Regions from separate parts of the Streptomyces sp. NPDC046977 genome, predicted to be linked through region 3. Evidence: riboswitches for the same ligand, from Rfam matches in the RefSeq annotation. Region 3 holds a riboswitch; each other region holds the start of a gene.
What was found. Region 3 has a riboswitch for cobalamin ahead of ABZ883_RS20495 (HoxN/HupN/NixA family nickel/cobalt transporter). Riboswitches for the same ligand answer to the same signal wherever they lie in the genome.

Region 1 (5,780 bases), on a different contig from region 3:
ACCGACGGGATCACCTCGCGGCAGCTGCCCGCGTGCCGGAGCAGCGGCGGCGGGTGCCCGCAGTTGACCACGGCCGCCGGTCCAGGGGCGTCCGGGACGCTGACCAGTACCGCCGTGACGAACTCCTCCCTCGCCGGGCGGCGGACCAGCGCCGCGTCCAGCCGCTTGGCGACCTCCGCCAGTTCCGGTTCCGCCCGCGCGGCCTCGCGGAACACCCCGAGCACGTCGGCGGCGGTCTCCACGGCGGCCAGGCCCTTTCCGCGTACGTCCCCGATGATCAGGCGCACTCCGTAGCTGGTGGGTATCGCCTCGTACAGATCACCTCCGATGTGTGCTTCTGCCTCTGCCGCCACATAGCGCACCGCCATCACCAGCGGCCCCAGTCGTCGCGGCACCAGCCTCAGCAGCGCACGCTGTGCCGCCTCGGCGACCGTGTGCACCTTGGCCAACTCCCGTTCCTGGCTGGCCACCACCACGACGCCTGCGCAACTGAAGAAGGTGGTCGCCACGATCGTGGCCGCCGCGGTCGCCAGGACGACGGCGGGCACGCCGACGTCGTAGATCGCCAGGGCGGCGAAAAGGCCGCACGCGACCGCTCCCGCCGCCGCCGGGACCGTCGCCCGGCGGGCACCCGCACTCGCCAGCACCGGGAGAGCGGCGAGCACCGGGGAGAAGGTGACATTCGTCCCCACCGCGAAGTCGGCGGCCACGCTCATCAGGACCAGCGCGTAGCCGGTGATCTTCAGCTTGCGCGCCCATCGCGGCAGCCACGGTTGGTCGCCGCTTCTCTTGCCGAAGACACCAGGCATGGAACCGTCCTTTGCCGCGTCGTCCCCTTCCACGGTCGCTCGCCGGCCGCCCTCCCGCGACCAGCGGCTCCCGTGGCCACCGCGTCCGGCCGTAGCGGAGCGTGATGTCCCCCGCACTGCCGTACGTCCTGCGTCGCGGGGGTGGCGCCCGACGGCCGCCTTTCCAACACTGGTCACGTACCGGCGACAGGGGGGCACCGACATGGCGACGCGCGCGGAACCTGTGCAGGCACCGCTACCGCAGCGGCGGCCGGAGCTGGACGCGATCCGGATGCTGGTCGTGATCGGGCTGGTCTTCTTCCACTCGGCGCTCGTCTTCGCCGCCGACGACGACTTCTACGTCAAGAACGCCGAGACCACCGGAGCCGTCCTGATCATCGCCGGGTTCGGGGTCGTCTGGGCCATGCCGCTGCTGTTCCTCATCTCCGGCCTCGGCGCCTGGCACTCGCTCCGGCGCCGCGGTGCGGGCGGCTTCGCCAGGGAGCGGCTGCTGCGGCTCGGCGTTCCGCTGGTCTTCGCGACCCTCGCGCTGAACCCGCTGCCGCAGTGGCTGCGGCTGCGCGCGGCCGACCCCGGCTACCACGAGTCGTACCTCGGCTTCCTGCCCCGCTTCTTCGACGTGCACCTGGAGCCCGCGGAGTTCCCCTTCCTCGTCCAGGGCGAGCACTTCGAGACCGGCCACCTGTGGTTCGTCGTGCTCCTCCTGGCGTTCTCCCTCATGCTGGTGCCGTGTTACCGGTGGTTGCCGCGTGCGGGCGTCCGTCGCATCGGCGACCGGGTGGCGGAGGCGACCCTGCACCGGCGGGGCCTGGTGCTCCTGCCGGCCCTGGTGTTCGCGGCGATCTGTGCCTTCGCGCGGCTGGAGGAGGAGTACGCGGGCTGGCACCGCTGGTCGTACCTGCTGTTCTTCGTCGCCGGCTTCGCGCTCGCCGGCGACGACCGCTTCCGCACCGCGATGCGGTGCGATGCCGGGACGGCGGCCTGGCTCGGCGCCCTGCTGTTCGCGGCCGCCGGCCCCGGCTTCGCCCTGGCCGACGAGCCGTTCACCGAGATGACCATGCTGGCCACCGTCTCCCGGGCGCTGTTCGGTGCGGCCGGATGGTGCCTGGTGGTCGCCATCCCGGGCCTCCTCGACCGCCGGCGGCGCGAGCAACCGCCTGCGGCGCCGCACCCGGCCCCGACGACGCGCCGGCGCCTCTACGGCTACCTCGCCGCGGCCGTGCTGCCGCTGTACGTCCTGCACCAGCCGATCGTGGTCGCCGTCGCCTACGTCGTGACCGGCTGGTCCGCGCCGATCCCCGTCGAGTACGCCGTGCTCGTGGCGATCGCCCTCGTCCTCACCCTCACCGCCTACGAGCTCCTGGTCCGCCGCACGCGCACGACCCGCTTCCTGTTCGGGATGCGGCCTTAGGGGCGACTCCAATGTGCCGGCCAGATCGGCCGGGCTTCCCGCCCCTCGGCAACAGCGGCTCCCGGGCGACCCGTTGTTCATCCGTCGACCGAGATCCCTGTTCGGTACCCGCCCTACGATGGTCGGGGGCCGAAGCGCGCACGGTGGGGGCGGACATGAAGCGCAGGGTGGGGAGAGCCGCCGCGGCGGCGTACGTCGTGCTGATCGGGGGCCTCGCCGTGGCAGGGGCCGTTCACGAGCAGGCCGTCTACTACCTGCTCGCGGTCGCGCTGACCCTGCCCGCGGGGGCCGTGGCGCTGCCGGCGATGTACGGGGGCTATGCGGCGCTCTCCGCGGTCGGCGGGATCTGGTCCCCCGTGGCCGGGCCGGGCGGTGAGGAAGCCGCTTGGCTGAGCCTCGGCAGTGCGACGCTGAACGTGGTGCTGCTGACGTGCGCCGCGATCGTCAACGTCGTCCTGGCGGAACGGGTGTTGCGCCGAGGGCGGAGGCTGTCCCACCGCTGACCCGCCGTCGCGACCCGCCGTCCCGGAATACGGGCACCGTCGCCCATGGCGGCCCCGGGAGCCGTAGGCTGGCGGACGCAGCTGGTTCGCCCCCGTCCGCCAGGCGGGACGCGTCGCAAGAGGGAACCCGGTGGGAATCCGGGACTGCCCCGCAGCGGTGAGTGGGAACGAGCGCCGTCATACGCACTGGGCCCGGCCGGGTCTGGGAAGCGACGGCCAGTAGGTGTCTGCCCCCGGCAGGCGTGCCCGCGAGTCCGAAGACCTGCCCGCTGCCCGTGCGCGACCGAACGCGCGCGGACATCCCGGTGACCTCGAGGGCGGGTCGGCGTACATACCTGGCGGACGACCGCGCCCCGACGCGCGTGTCCCGGCCGCCGGTCTGCATCGCCTTCGCGCTCTCGCCCCGTATCCGGGATCTCAGGGATTCATCTCGCGAAGGAGATCTCCGTGACCACCAAGTCCGCAGCCGCGGCAGCACGGCCCACCGTGTACGGCTACCCCCGCCAGGGCGGCAACCGGGAGCTGAAGAAGGCCGTCGAGGGGTACTGGAAGGGCCGGGTCACCGCCGACGCCCTCCGGGCCACCGCCGCCGAACTGCGCCGCGCGAACTGGCGGCGGCTCGCCGAGGCCGGCGTGCACGACGTGCCGACCGGCGACTTCTCGTACTACGACCACGTCCTCGACACCACCGTGATGGTGGGCGCCGTCCCCGCGCGGCACCGGGAGGCCGTGGCCGCCGACGCGCTCGACGGCTACTTCGCGATGGCGCGCGGCACCCAGGACACGGCACCGCTCGAGATGACGAAGTGGTTCGACACCAACTACCACTACCTCGTCCCCGAGCTCGGTCCGGACACCGTGTTCGCGGCCGACTCGTCCCGGCAGGTCGAGGCGGTCAAGGAGGCCCTCGCCCTCGGCCTCGCGCCCCGGCCGGTCCTCGTCGGCCCCGTGACCTACCTCCTGCTCGCCAAGCCCGCCCCCGGCGCCCCCGCGGACTTCGAGCCGCTCTCCCTCCTCGACCGGCTGCTGCCGGTGTACGCGGAGGTCCTGGCCGATCTGCGTGCCGCGGGGGCCGGCTGGGCGCAGCTCGACGAGCCGGCGCTCGTGCAGGACCGCACCGCCGCCGAACTCGGCGCCGCGGAGCGGGCGTACGGGCGCCTCGGCGCTCTCGAGGACCGGCCGAGGCTCCTGGTGGCCTCCTATTTCGACCGGCTCGGCGAGGCCCTGCCGGTGCTCGCCAAGGCACCGGTGGACGGGCTCGCGCTCGACTTCACCGGGGCGGCCGCCGCCAACCTGGACGCGCTCGCCGCGGTGGGCGGCCTGCCCGGCAAGCGCCTGGTGGCCGGCGTCGTGGACGGACGCAACATCTGGGTCAACGACCTGGAGAAGTCCCTCGCCACCCTCGGCACGCTGCTGGGACTGGCCGACCGGGTCGACGTGGCCGCCTCGTGCTCCCTGCTGCACGTGCCGCTCGACACCGCCGCCGAGCGCGACATCGACCCCCAGATCCTGCGCTGGCTGGCCTTCGCCCGGCAGAAGACGGCCGAGGTCGTCACCCTCGCCAAGGGACTGAGCCGGGGAACCGGCACCATCGCCGGGGAACTCGCCGCCAACCGCGCCGCCCTGGCGTCCCGCGCCTCGTCGCCCATCACCCACGACCCGGCCGTACGGGCACGGGCCGCGGCGGTCACGAGCGCCGACGCCCGCCGCTCGCAGCCGTACGGCGAGCGGGCGGCGGCCCAGCGCGCCCACCTCGGCCTGCCCCTGCTGCCGACCACCACCATCGGCTCGTTCCCGCAGACCGCGGAACTCCGCACGGCACGGGCCGATCTGCGGGCCGGCCGGATCGGCGAGGCGCAGTACGAGGAGCGCATCAAGGCCGAGATCGGCGAGGTGATCTCCTTCCAGGAGAAGACCGGGCTGGACGTCCTCGTGCACGGCGAGGCCGAACGCAACGACATGGTCCAGTACTTCGCCGAGCGGCTCACCGGCTACCTCGCCACCCAGCACGGCTGGGTGCAGTCCTACGGCACGCGCTACGTCCGTCCGCCGGTCCTCGCCGGGGACATCTCCCGCCCCGAGCCCATGACCGTGCGGTGGACGGCCTACGCCCGCTCGCTCACCGACCGGCCGGTGAAGGGCATGCTCACCGGTCCGGTCACCATGCTCGCCTGGTCCTTCGTCCGCGACGACCAGCCCCTCGCCGATACCGCGCGCCAGGTCGCCCTGGCCCTGCGCGACGAGGTCGGCGACCTGGAGCGCGCGGGAACGCCGGTCATCCAGGTCGACGAGCCCGCCCTGCGCGAGACGCTGCCGCTGCGCTCCGCCGACCGCGCCGGCTACCTGGCCTGGGCCACCGAGGCGTTCCGGCTGACCACCAGTGGCGTGCGTCCGGACACGCAGATCCACACCCACATGTGCTACGCCGAGTTCGGTGACATCGTGGCGGCGATCGACGACCTCGACGCCGACGTCATCAGCCTGGAGGCCGCCCGCTCCCACATGCAGGTCGCCCGCGAACTCGCCGCGCACGGGTACCCGCGCGAGGCCGGGCCCGGCGTCTACGACATCCACTCGCCGCGCGTGCCGGGCGTGGACGAGGCGGCCGCCCTGCTGAGGAAGGGTCTGGAGGCCATCCCCGCCGAGCGGTTGTGGGTCAACCCCGACTGCGGGCTGAAGACCCGCGGCTGGGCGGAGACCCGCGCCTCCCTGGAGAACCTGGTCGCGGCGGCCCGTACCGTCCGTTCCGAACTCCCCGCGTCCTGAACGCGAGAGGGCCCGCGGACGGTTCCGCGGGCCCTCTCGACGGGTGATGCCTCAGTTGGCCGCCGGTACCGCCCGGCCGGACGCGGACGGCGCGGGCCGGGGGGACAGCAGGCGTTGCGCCAGCTCCCCGAAGAGGAGGCCGAAGCCGCCCCACAGCGTCAGCTGGATGGCCAGGGCCGACAGGCGGAACCGCCACAGCAGCGTGGCCGGGAAGTCCGCGGGCACCTCGTTGATGACCGGCAGGAACGCGTAGGCCAGCCCGATGGCGACGACGAACGCCCCGACCGCGAC
Region 2 (5,780 bases), on a different contig from region 3:
AGCACAGCATGCACGCCAGCCGCAGCCCGTCGGTCGCGGCGGACAGCACCGCCTCCAGCGACACCGGGCCGCCGATCTGGATGCCCGCGTACCAGTCGGGGGTGGGGATGTGCGGCAGCGAGAAGAGGAAGTGGTCGTGCGGGGTGATGCCGGTGGCGAAGACGGCCCGGAACACGACACGGATCGTGACGACGGTCAGGGCCAGGTAGAGGTAGTAGACGAAGCCGCGCGCCCAGGGGGCTTCGGTGCGCCGCGCGGTGACGACGTAGCCGAGGACGGCGAGGACGAGGACGAGCAGCAGCGGATTGTTGGTGCGGCTGACGGCGGTGGCCAGGGCGAGTGCCCAGATCCACCAGGCGACGGGGTGCAGGATGCGGGGCAGGCGACGGCCGCCCGTGTCCGGCCGGGTGCCGGGCACGAGCGGGGCGGCCGCGGTGGTGGTGCGGGCCATGACGGTCACTCGGAACGGCGGCGGCGTCGCCCGGAAACCACGGCGGCACCGACGATGACCGCGGCCAGCGCGCCGCCCGCGAGCAGCGGCACGACCGAACCCGCGTCGTACCCGGCGTCAGCCGCAGGCGCGGCGTCGACAACACGCTTGCTCGGGCTCGGGCTCGCCGGGCCAGCGGCCGAGGTAGCGCTGGAAGACGCTGAGAGCGACGGGGACGGCGACGACGAGGGCGTCGCAGTCGGTGAGCTGCTGGAGGCGGAGGGCTTGGGCGAGCGCGTGGGCGTCGGCTTCGCCTTCGGTTTCGGTGCGGCGGAGGTGGACTTCGGCGGTGCTGCCGTCGTTTTCTCCGGCGCGGGCCCGGTGTCGGTTCCGGGTGGCAGCTGGGGCGCCTTGGATGTGGAGGCGGGCTTGCCCACGTCGCCCTGCGGCTTGGTGTTGTGGGCGCGCAGCTGGTCGGGGCTGATCGTGGGGCGGCCCTCGGTGCCCTGGATGTTCGTGCCGCCGAAGATCCACAGGTCGACGCTTCCGGGCTTCGGCTTGTAGAGCATGGCGCCGAGCTGGCTGTACTCCCAGTCGTTCTGCCCGGGGTTGGCGTGCCAGTACGACCAGTACGCCGACGCGGGCGGGGTGAGGACGCAGGAGTCCTCCCGAGCGGTCGGGTACTGGGCGCCGTTCTTGTAACCGCTGTATCCGATGCGGCAGATGAAGGCGGGGCCGTCGTGGCCGGTGCCGGTGGTGCGCCAGCCGCCCTGGTTGAGCAGCACGTAACCGGTGGTCGGCGTCGTACCGCAGGAACGCAGGATCGGACCGCCCCAGTGGCTGAAGTCGACGGCCAGGACAGCGCCCGAGGTGGTGGTGCAGCGGCCCATCGCCTGCGGGTCGGCCGCGGCCGGTGCGGTGGTCGCCCCGAACGCGGCGGCCGCAAGGCCGAGGGCTGCCGTGCCGCGCACGAGCGCGCGAGCGACAGTGGAGAGGGTCATCGCCGGCCTCCGGCGTCGGCGCGGCGGCGGGCGATGACGACGGCGCGCCACCCGACGAGGATCAGTGCGGCCGCGGCAGCGGCCAGTGCCCCTGCTTGCATGCCGGTGGACGCCAGGGCGCCTTCCTGGCCGCCGTTGGCTCCGCCCGTTCCGACGGAACCGCCGCTGCCGTCGGGCGTGATGATGACGGGCGCGCTCGGGCTCCCGCTGGGGGTGGGCTGCGGTGTGGTGTCCGTGAGGTCGCGGTTCAGCACACCGAAGGAGATACCGGTCGCGCCGCCCACGGCCTGGGTGGAGGCCCGCAGATCGGAGCCGCGCTGGCCGTCCTTGGCGACGTTGAAGCCGCCGTCGTCGTTCTGCTGCGAGGCCAGGAAGCGCCGTGCTTTCGCGATCTCGTCGGTATAGGCGGACGCGTTCAGGGACAGTCCCTGCACCGCGAGTGCGGCCGAGTTGACGGAGTTCCCGGCGGCGCCCGGGAAACCGCCGTCGTCCAACTGCTTGGAGGCGATCCAGGCCAGGGCCTTGTCGACGGCCCGGTCCGCGCCCTCGCCGCCGACCAGGTCCAGGGCCATCGCGGCGATCGCGGTGGAGTCCACGTCGGAGTCACCGGTCGAAGGGATCAGGCTCGGCCAGGCACCGTTGTCCAGCTGGAGGCTCTCCAGGTACGCGATCGGCGCCGCGGCCGCGGTCTTCTCACCCGCGCGAAGCTGCGCCATGATCGCGAGGGTCTGCGAGAACACCGAGGGGGCGTAGGTGTAGGCGCCCTTGGCGGGGCAGGACACGTCGGGCGCGGTGCTCGCCTTGGTGCAGACCGCCTTGCCCAGGGCGGCGATGAGGTCCTGGCCGCCGAAGTCGCGCGGGTCACGGCCGACGGACTCGGCCAGCAGCGCGGCCTTCCCGATCGATCCGCCCCCTGCGTACGGGGTTCCGACGCCGGTCCAGTCCTGGAGGGTGCGGTTCTCGCCGTCCTCGCCACCGTGGTCGAGGAAGTCCACGATGCCGCGCAGCTTGGCGTCGTTGAGGCCGGTGGCCGCCAGCGCGTACGCGCCGTCGATGGTCAGCCCGAAGTCGGCCCGCGCGGTGCCGGGTCCGGCGGTGTAGTACTGACCCTGCTTCAGGTTGTCGGCGCTGGTGAGGTACGCGACGCCCTTGGCCAGATCGGGCCCGTCACCGGCGGGACTGCTGGGGTCGCCGGTCGGCGTGGGCGAGGTCGGCGGGTCCGTGGGCTCGTCGCGCTTCGCGGTGAGGTCGACCAGACTGGTCCGGGCTCCGGCGACGACCGCGGGCGGCGTCGGATACAGCGACGAGTCGGTGGCCCCCTCCTCGAAGCCGAACCCGCCGTCCGTGAGCTGCTGCCGGGACAGCCAGGCGACCGCCGTGTCGGCAAGACCCGTGTCGTCCAGTGCGCGCAGGGCCTGCGACGCCCAGGCGGTCGCGGAGACGCTGCCGGTGGTCGCGCCGGTCCAGCCGGGGAACGAGCCGTCCTCGCGCTGAGCCTTCTTCAGGTAGGCGTGGGCCTTGGCCACGGCTTCATCGTGGCCGCCGGCGTTCTCCAGAACCAGGGCGACGAGTCCGGTGGTGGCCGGGTCGCCATCGCAGAATTCGCCCGGCCGGATCAGGATGCTGGTGGCACCGCCGTCCTCGCACTGGACCTGGGTCAGCCGGTCCAGGGTGCCGGCCGGCGGCGTGACGCCCGCGCGCAGCAGGGCCAGCACCGACAGCGCCTGACCGTCGGTGTAAGTGGCGTTCCGGAAGTCGCCCTTGGCCGTGCAGCCGGGGGTGGGCTCGCCGGACTCGGGGCCCGCCGGGCAGACATTGCCGACGAGGTCGCCGGTCAGGTCGTGGCCGCCGAAGTCGCCCGGGTCGGCGCCGGTGATCTCGGCGAGCAGGGCCAGGCGGGCGGCGGCGGTGGCGTCGGGGGCCTCTTCCTTGCCCGCGGCGTAGGCGTAGTCGTCGGTGTGCGTGACAAGGAACGCCGTGATCTTGTCGACGGCCGGGCTCTTGCCTTCAGCGGCGGCCAGCGCGTAGGCGGTCTCGGTGGTCAGCAGGTAGTTGGGGGTCTCGGCGCCGTCGTCGACGATGCGTTCACCGTCGGTGAGCTTGCCCTTGAGCCAGGCTGCGGCGGTGTCCAGGTCGACGTCGCCGGGGTCGCCGGTGGGCTCGCCCGTCGGGTCGCTCGGCCCTCCGCCGCCGCCCGCGCGGACGTCGTCGGGGCTGAAGGAGGGCTTGCCGGTGGTGCCCCCGATGTCGGTTCCGCCGTAGACCCAGGCGTCGACGTCGCCGTCGTGGAGCCTGCGGTCCATGGCGCCGAACTGGCTGTAGCTCCAGTCGTCCTGACCGGGCGAGGCGACCCAGTACGACCAGTACGCCGTGGCGGGCGGCGTCAGCACGCAGGTGTCCTGAGTGGGAGTCGGGTACTGCGTCCCGGAGTTGAACGAGCCGAGGCCGATCCGGCAGATGAACGCCGGACCGTCGTGTTCGGTGCCCTCGGTGGTGAACCCGGCGTCGTGCAGGAGGTCGTAGCCGGTGGTCGGGGTGGTGTCGCAGCCGCGCTCCACGGTGCCGCCGAACGGTGCGAAGTCGACGGCCACGATCGCGCCCTTGTCCGCGGTGCACTCGCCCACCGGACCGGCCGCCGCCGAGGGGACGGTGAGAAACGTCACGCCCGCACCAACCAGCAGGAACAGCGTGGATATCAGCGCCGGCAGGCGCCGCGTCCTCCGCAGCCCCGTCCGTCCATCTCTTCGCCTGTCAGTCCCCACCACGGCCCCTCGTCATCGTTCCGGCACGAACCGGGTGTGGTTGAGGGGCCCCCACCGCGCGGCGGACAGGCCGCCGCCGGGTGAGACCGGTCGAACCACGCCGCAGTCCACGACGGCGTCTGTCGCTGTTGAACACGCTCCAGGCATTCCGGCTCGCCCGGACGATGCCGGGCCTACGGTTGCGGGTCAGCGCCGGGATTCGACCGGCTTCCCCTGGAACAGCATTGCGTATCAGCCGGATTGCAGCACGTCGCCGAATCCAGCGTCAAGACCGCCTTCCCGGGACCGCGGTGGACGCCCTGGGCAGGTCTGGCGGCAGGGACGGGGGTTCGGGTAGCGTCCCTGGCTGCCGAGTGGGGGAATCCGGTGAGAATCCGGGGCTGACGCGCAGCGGTGTGGGACGGCGAGGAGCCGTCCCGAGCCCGAATGCCCAAACGGCGATGCACCCTCGGAAGCCGATCCACGCGTCCCGGACGGCGGCCATGCCCGCCGCTCCCCACGCGCAGCTCGCGAGGGTCCGGCACGGCGACCGGCCGGCGTCCCTCACCCCAGGAGCAGGCCATGTCCCTCGCCACGTCCCTCCGTCGCCCGGCGCTCGCCGCGGCGGCCGTGCTCGGCGCGTTCGTCCTCACCGCGCAGCCGGCACTGGCGACGTCCACCCCGGCACAGATCGCCACCTCGAAGACCAACGGCGTCGCCTACCTCAAGTCCCTGCAAGCCGCCGACGGCTCGTACGCCGGCGCCGGGCTGTCCAACGAGTGGGCGTTCAGCGCGTTCGCGGCCGCGGGCACCGCCGTCGTCGACGTCACCCCCGGCGGCGACACCAGCAAGAACGCCAGAACCGTCTACCGCAACCTGCTCTCCACCACGTCCTGGCCGTCGACGTCCCCGGTCGTCACCGACTACGAACGCGCCACGCTCAACGCCTACGCCGCCGGCATCGACCCGGCCCGCGTCAGCGCGTCACGCAACCTGGTCGCCGACATCTACGGCTACTGGCAGACCGCGGAAGCCGGCTACTTCGGCCCGTCCGCCAACTTCAACGGCACCGTCTTCGCCGCCCTCGCCCTGAACGGTGCCAAGACCCAGTCCGGCACGCAGCGCATACCCCAGGCCCTACGGGACTCGATCATCACCCGCCTCCGCGCCAACCAGCACAACGACGGCGGCTGGAACTACAGCAAGGCCGAGGGCAACGCCAGCCAGCTCGCCGCGACCAGCGACATCGACATGACCGGCGCGGCCATGGCCGCCCTGTGCGTCTCCGGCGTGCCCGCCACCGATATGGACGTCGTGCAGGCCAAGGCGTTCCTCAAGGGCAAGCTCGTCGCCAGCTCGGGCGCCTTCAACTCCATGTTCGGCGTCAACACCGACTCCAACGGCTGGGCCGTCTCCGGCCTCAACGCCTGCGGCATCAACTCGCAGACCGGCGACTTCCTCACCTCCATGGGCAAGACCCCCGTCGACTTCCTCATCGCCCAGCAGTTCAACCCCGGCGGCGGCTTCAAGTACCTCCCCAGCGACACCACCCCGCAGGCGTACGCGTCAATCGACGGACTGCGCGCAGTGGCGGGCGGCGGCTTCACC
Region 3 (5,780 bases):
AACACCTGCCAAGTCACCGTCACTACGCCGACGACGGGCATTGATGTTTCAGCTGTTCTCTTGGCCCAGGATGGCAAAGTGCGGACAGATGAGGACCTGGTCTTCTACAACCACCGCTCTCAGGACGGTGTGAGTCTTGCAGGTCAAACCATCGCTGCTGACCTGGCTGCGGTACCCGGCTCAGTTGATCGAATCGCTGTAGTGGCCAGCATTGACCCGCAATGTTCGGCTCCGCACTTCGATGCGAGCAGTACCCCGCGCGCGGTGGTCGACTGCGGAGACGGCCGCATTATGTTTGCGCCACCGCCCCTCGCAAACCGGGAGACGGTCGCGGTTGTGGTCGAGTTCTACCGCCGTGCCGGCTCCTGGAAGGTTCGTGCCGTGGGGCAGGGCTGGGACACCGGGTTGGCGGGTCTGGCCGGGGATTTCGGGATCGTCGTGGACGACCCTGGCCCCGCCTCGGCCGCTGTGGCTGCAACGCCACCTGAGTCGCCGAGCACGTCGCACCATGCGACAAGTGCCCAGCCGGTTCGCGCCCCTGCCGTTCCGTCCGCTGCACTGCAACGGCCGCCGGTGACACCGCTGCCCCCGCCGGGCCCTCTGGGACGGGTTGTGCTCACCAAGGGTGGCCAGGCAACGATCAACATGAGAAAGGAAGATCCAAGCCTCGCTGTAACGGCCATGCTCGAATGGAACGGAGGCAGTGATGCCAGACGGAGGGCCGGGGCCGATCTGGATCTCTACGCGTTGCATGTTCCGCGGAGTCTGGTGACGCCCAAGGGTGCCAAGCCGAGCAAATCCGAACAGGTGATTTATTACCGGAATTTGGGATCGCTCATGGCTCCGCCATTCATCGCCCTAGATGGCGATTCCCGGAGGCCGGGGCGGGAGACCATCACGATCCGGCGTCCCGACCTGCAGGGATATGTTCTCATCTGCGCGTACAGTGCGGTTGAGAATGGTGTCGGCTCGTTCAAGTCGTATGGTGCCCGGGCAGTTGTAACCGATGGGCGGGGCTCGACTGTCACAGTACCGCTGTTCAATAATCGCAACCTGTCTTACTGGGTTGCTATTGCGTTGATCGACTTCACCGCCCCTGGTGGCATTGAGATTCGGCATGTTGAGAAGTACAGCGGGAATCACGTGGAGGCCCGGCCGATGCTGTACTCCAGTGGCAGTTTTCGGATGAGCGCAGGCAAGGTCGAATTCAAGACGAGGTAGCTGGCCGCCGTCCCACTCTTGACCCTTTCCTCCCACGGACCGACCTCAAGCAGGTGTGGGATCGAACACGGGAAAGGACACGTGGACAAGTTGGGCAGGAGTGCGCGATCGGTGTAGAGGCATTGGGGCATGCCTCACCGCCGCGTAGACCGCCTCCGGCGCCTGACGGCTCCCGCGCGTCCGGCCCCGCTCGCACGGTGTGCGGGGCAAGCGGGCCCGCCGGGCTCACCTGCCCGTCCCGACCCCGGTCCACCATGTCGCCGCAGGCTCTCGTTCACCCGTCAAAGGCGTCTCGCGGGCGCCGGGTGTCAACCAGCTCATCGTCGACCGGCGGGCGATGGGAACGTCACATGTCGGCGGCCCCGTCTCCTTGAGGCGCCGCGCAGTGTCCCAGCAGTTGCCCGGTCATCTCGTCCACGATGCGGTAGCGGACGATCCGGCCCTGCCGGTCACCGGTGACGATGCCGGCGGCCCGCAGCAGCCGCAGGGCCTGGGAGACCGCCGTGTCCGTCATGCCCGTGGCGACCGCCAGGTCCGTGACCGCGATCGGCCCCGCCGTCCGGAGAGCCAGCAGCAGCGCGAGACGGCCTGGATCGGCGAGCAGCGAGAAGCGATCCGCCCAGGCCCGCACATGCCCAGGTTCTCCAATGGCGGCGACAGCGTCGCAGACACGGTGGCCGTCGATGGTTCGGTGGCCCGCCCGCTCGGCGGGAACAAGGTGCATGGGCGCCATCCTGGCAGCCCGGGATGTGATCTTGAATACCTGTGCGTCTCTGCACCTGTGCAGCCTTGCAGGCGGAGTGCCCGCGCTCCTAGGGTGATGGCGCCGTGGTGCTCGGGAAGACCGGTGACAGCCGATGGAAGGCTCAGTCCGGGGCGGCCCTCGCCACTGTGATCGGGTAGTTCCCGCCCCCTCCCGCTTCGGCGGTGCCACTGGTCCTCACAGGCCGGGAAGGCAGGGGCGGGCGCGCTTCGCCCGTAAGCCAGGAGACCGGCCGCGGCATCTCACGAGTTGATCCACGAGGTGCTGGAGCGTGACCGCATGACCCTGCCCCCATCTGCCCCGTTCGCCGGCCCGTTCCGCTGGCGGCGCGAGGACACGCTCCGCACCGCGGGCCTGATGGCCGTGATCGCCGCATTGCACGTCGTCGCTTTCGGTGTGCTGTTCCTGCTGGTGATACCGAACGACTACCGGGTCGGTTCCGAGGCTTTCGGTCTCGGCCTCGGTATCACCGCCTACACCCTGGGAATGCGGCACGCCTTCGACGCCGACCACATCGCCGCCATCGACAACACCACGCGCAAGCTCATGGCGGACGGCAAACGCCCGGTCTCCGTGGGCTTCTGGTTCGCCCTCGGGCACTCCAGCGTCGTGGTGGCCCTGGCGGCGCTCGTCGCCGGCGGTGCCCGTCTGGCAGGCACCCTGGCGGACGAGGACTCCGGAACGCACCAGGCGCTGGGTGTGGTCGGAACCACCGTTTCCGGCACGTTCCTCTATCTCATCGCCCTGCTGAACCTCGTCGCCCTACTGGGCATACTGCGGGTCTTCAAGAAGATGCGTACGGGCTTCTTCGACGAACGGGAGCTCGAAACCCACCTGGAATCCAGGGGGTTCATGAACCGCGTACTCGGCAGGCTCACCCGCTCCATCACCCGTCCCGGGCAGATGTACCCACTCGGCTTCCTCTTCGGGCTCGGGTTCGACACCGCCACCGAGGTCGCGCTGATGGTGATGGCGGGCAGCGGAGCCGCCGCCGGTCTGCCCTGGTACGCGATCCTGTGCCTGCCGCTGCTGTTCGCCGCCGGGATGAGCCTGTTCGACACCCTCGACGGGACCTTCATGAACTTCGCCTACCAGTGGGCGTTCTCCAACCCCGTGCGCAAGGTCTACTACAACCTCACCATCACCGGTCTGTCCATCGCCGTCGCCTTCGTCATCGGCACCATCGAACTGGTCGGGGTCCTGCACGACAAGCTCGACATGACGGACGGGCTCACCGGCTGGGTCGCCGGCCTCGATCTCGACAACGTCGGCTACGTGATCGTTGGCCTCTTCGTCGTCGTGTGGGCCGTCGCGATCGCGTACTGGCGCGTCGCCAAGGTCGAGGATCGCTGGGCGGCGCGAACTGCGGGGAGCGTCTGACGTTCTTTCGGTGGCCTCCGGTCGGGCACAGTGGTGTGCCCGACCGGAGGCAGCCCCCGTCCCCTCTTCTGCCGCGACGTCAGGCGGCGGGACGCCGCAAGTAGAGCCCGAACACGATGTCGTAGAAGAGGAACGCGATCAGCGTGATGCCCAGCAGGGGCAGGGCCCAGCCGAGCGCGGCGACGGCCGGGACGCCGATGATCAGCACCGGCAGCGGGAGTTGTCGCCACGTTCCTCGTGCGGGGGCCTTCCCGAGGGCCGCCGTGCGGCCGTCACGCGTGGGGCGGCGCTGCCACCACATGCGGTAGCCCCACACGATGACGGAGATCAGGCCGACCGCGATCAGCGCCAGCAGGATCTGGTTGACGATGCCGAACAGCAGGCCCATGTGGCCCTGGACGCCGAGTTTGCTGAGCTTGGCCAGGACCGGGTAGTCGGCCCAACGGCTCTCCGAGGTGACCTTGCCCTTGGCGGCGTCGACGGCTACCTGGTCGTAGTGGACCGGCCAGAGGTCGTCGTCCTGCGCCACGGTCCACGCACTCGTCGCATCGGCGGGCGGCGTCAGCTCCACCCGGCCACCGAGGCCGGCCTCGCGGGCGACCGTGAGGACCGCGTCGAAGGCTGCGGGGTCGGCCGTCGCCGCGCCGGCGCCCGTGCCGTGTCCGGCGTGCCCCGCAGGCTCGCCCTTGCCGGCGCCGGTACCGCCGGGCAGGGCGGTGACCAGCGCGGGCGCGTGCCCCTTCGCCGCGTTCAGCAATTCCCCGAACCGGGCACCGGCGTAGTGGGACCAGGTCAGGCCGGTGGCGCTGAGACCGAGCAGACCGACGGCGAGCCATACGCCGGTGGCGGCGTGCCAACTGCGCGTACGCCGCACTCCGCCTGCGGAGCGGTCGGGCAGCAGCACACCGCGTGCCGACTTGGCGCGCTGCCCGCGGGCGCGTCCGAGCCACAGGACGAGCCCTCCGGCGACGATCACCCACAGCCAGCTGGCGGCAACCTCCGAATAGAGGCGGCCGGTCTCGCCCAGGTGCAGATTGCGGTGCAGGTCGTCCAGCCACGTCGTCAGCGGGGTGGAGCCGTACCACGTGGTCAGCGCCCCCTTGACCTCGGCGGTGTAGGGGTCGACGAACACCGTGCGCTGGTTCTCGCCCAGTTCCGGCAGCGACAGGACCACCCGCGTGGTGTCCTCCGGCCCGGGCGGCGTGATCACCGAGGACAAGGTGCCCTCAGGGTGGGACTTCCGGGCCGCGGCGATCTGTTCCGCGAGCGGGCGCGTTGCGTCCCCCACCTTCGCCACGCCGAGCTGATCGCCGTACACGAGCTGGTCGAGCTGGGGTGTGAAGGTGTAGGCCAGGCCCGTCAGAGCGGCCACCAGCAGGAACGGGGCGACGAACACACCCGCGTGGAAGTGCAACCGCACGAGCAGCGCCCGTACCCCCTTCCACGATCGGCCCCGTTGTTCCGGACCGCTTCCCGGAGCAGCCGATGCCGCTATGAGGGCGTTGTCTCTTGACGCTTCTTCTTGTGTCGATGACATGGGTGCATCCCCAATCGGCGCCCGGCGCACAGGACGCGGGCGCTCACGAAGCCGACGATGGTGTCCGCCTCAACGGCGGTACGGCGTGCGGGCACACCGCACTGCGCCCGTCATCGCATGTCAGCGAGACGGACGGTCAGGAGCACATCGCCGGCCGCGGCGGGCCGCGCCGTGTGACGCCGTGCCACAGGGCCGCCTGCTGAGACAGCCGCGAGGGGGCGTGAAGGGACACTCGCGTCGCCGGGGCCGGTGGGCTGACGACGACATGGACGAGGAAGGCCCCGCGCAATGGAGTGAAGACGAACGCGGCCAAGGAACGGCCCAGCCGGAAGGCAGCAGCCTCACCGCGCCACAGCCACAGGCCGCACAGCACCGCCGCGAGGGCGTGCGCGCCGAACATGCCAGGCGACCAGCCACTCATCGCGGCGCTGCTCATGGGCATCGCTTCCGCGGAGCCCGCAACCTGATGGCCGACAGCACCGTCCCCGACACCCGACGGAGCGGCGGCGAAGGCCTGGGCGAGGCGGAACCAGCCGTGCAAGGCGCATTGGGTCACCACGGTCGCGACCGTCACCACTGCCGCGCCGCGCTCACGCCGACCCGCGAGCCACCACGCGCCGGCGGTCGTCGCGGCGAATGCGTACCCCACCGCCCAGCCCGGAACCGACCGCGACATCAGCGCATGTCCAAGACCCGTCACCGCGACACACACGGCCGCGAACACCGCGGCACGTGCGAGACGGAAGGCAGGCCCGGGCGTCATGAGCAGCAATGATGCCATTCACCACCCGAATGAGGGATGGGGCGCACGGAAGCACCACCGGCGCGCCCACGGCTGTGCTAGCGCAGATCATGGAAGGCGACAGCGCGATGGCGTCG

Region 1: another riboswitch for cobalamin. It lies ahead of metE (5-methyltetrahydropteroyltriglutamate--homocysteine S-methyltransferase); the one in region 3 lies ahead of ABZ883_RS20495 (HoxN/HupN/NixA family nickel/cobalt transporter).
Region 2: another riboswitch for cobalamin. It lies ahead of ABZ883_RS38240 (prenyltransferase/squalene oxidase repeat-containing protein); the one in region 3 lies ahead of ABZ883_RS20495 (HoxN/HupN/NixA family nickel/cobalt transporter).

Annotation. Positions count from the first base shown of each region.
Region 1 covers NZ_JBEYWO010000012.1:139,139-144,918, forward strand. The annotation lists gene ABZ883_RS20015 (PP2C family protein-serine/threonine phosphatase) at 1-809, opposite strand, end outside; gene ABZ883_RS20020 (acyltransferase) at 1,012-2,220, shown strand; gene ABZ883_RS20025 (hypothetical protein) at 2,376-2,723, shown strand; cobalamin riboswitch at 2,841-2,987, shown strand; gene metE (5-methyltetrahydropteroyltriglutamate--homocysteine S-methyltransferase) at 3,171-5,489, shown strand; gene ABZ883_RS20035 (CbtA family protein) at 5,541-5,780, opposite strand, start outside.
Region 2 covers NZ_JBEYWO010000041.1:5,737-11,516, reverse strand. The annotation lists gene ABZ883_RS38250 (CbiQ family ECF transporter T component) at 1-451, opposite strand, end outside; gene ABZ883_RS38245 (hypothetical protein) at 457-1,431, opposite strand; gene ABZ883_RS38240 (prenyltransferase/squalene oxidase repeat-containing protein) at 1,428-4,094, opposite strand; cobalamin riboswitch at 4,314-4,458, opposite strand; cobalamin riboswitch at 4,550-4,625, shown strand; gene ABZ883_RS38235 (hypothetical protein) at 4,755-5,780, shown strand, end outside.
Region 3 covers NZ_JBEYWO010000013.1:1,979-7,758, forward strand. The annotation lists gene ABZ883_RS20485 (TerD family protein) at 1-1,221, shown strand, start outside; gene ABZ883_RS20490 (metalloregulator ArsR/SmtB family transcription factor) at 1,568-1,945, opposite strand; cobalamin riboswitch at 2,034-2,236, shown strand; gene ABZ883_RS20495 (HoxN/HupN/NixA family nickel/cobalt transporter) at 2,264-3,364, shown strand; gene ABZ883_RS20500 (PepSY domain-containing protein) at 3,444-4,901, opposite strand; gene ABZ883_RS20505 (hypothetical protein) at 5,038-5,625, opposite strand.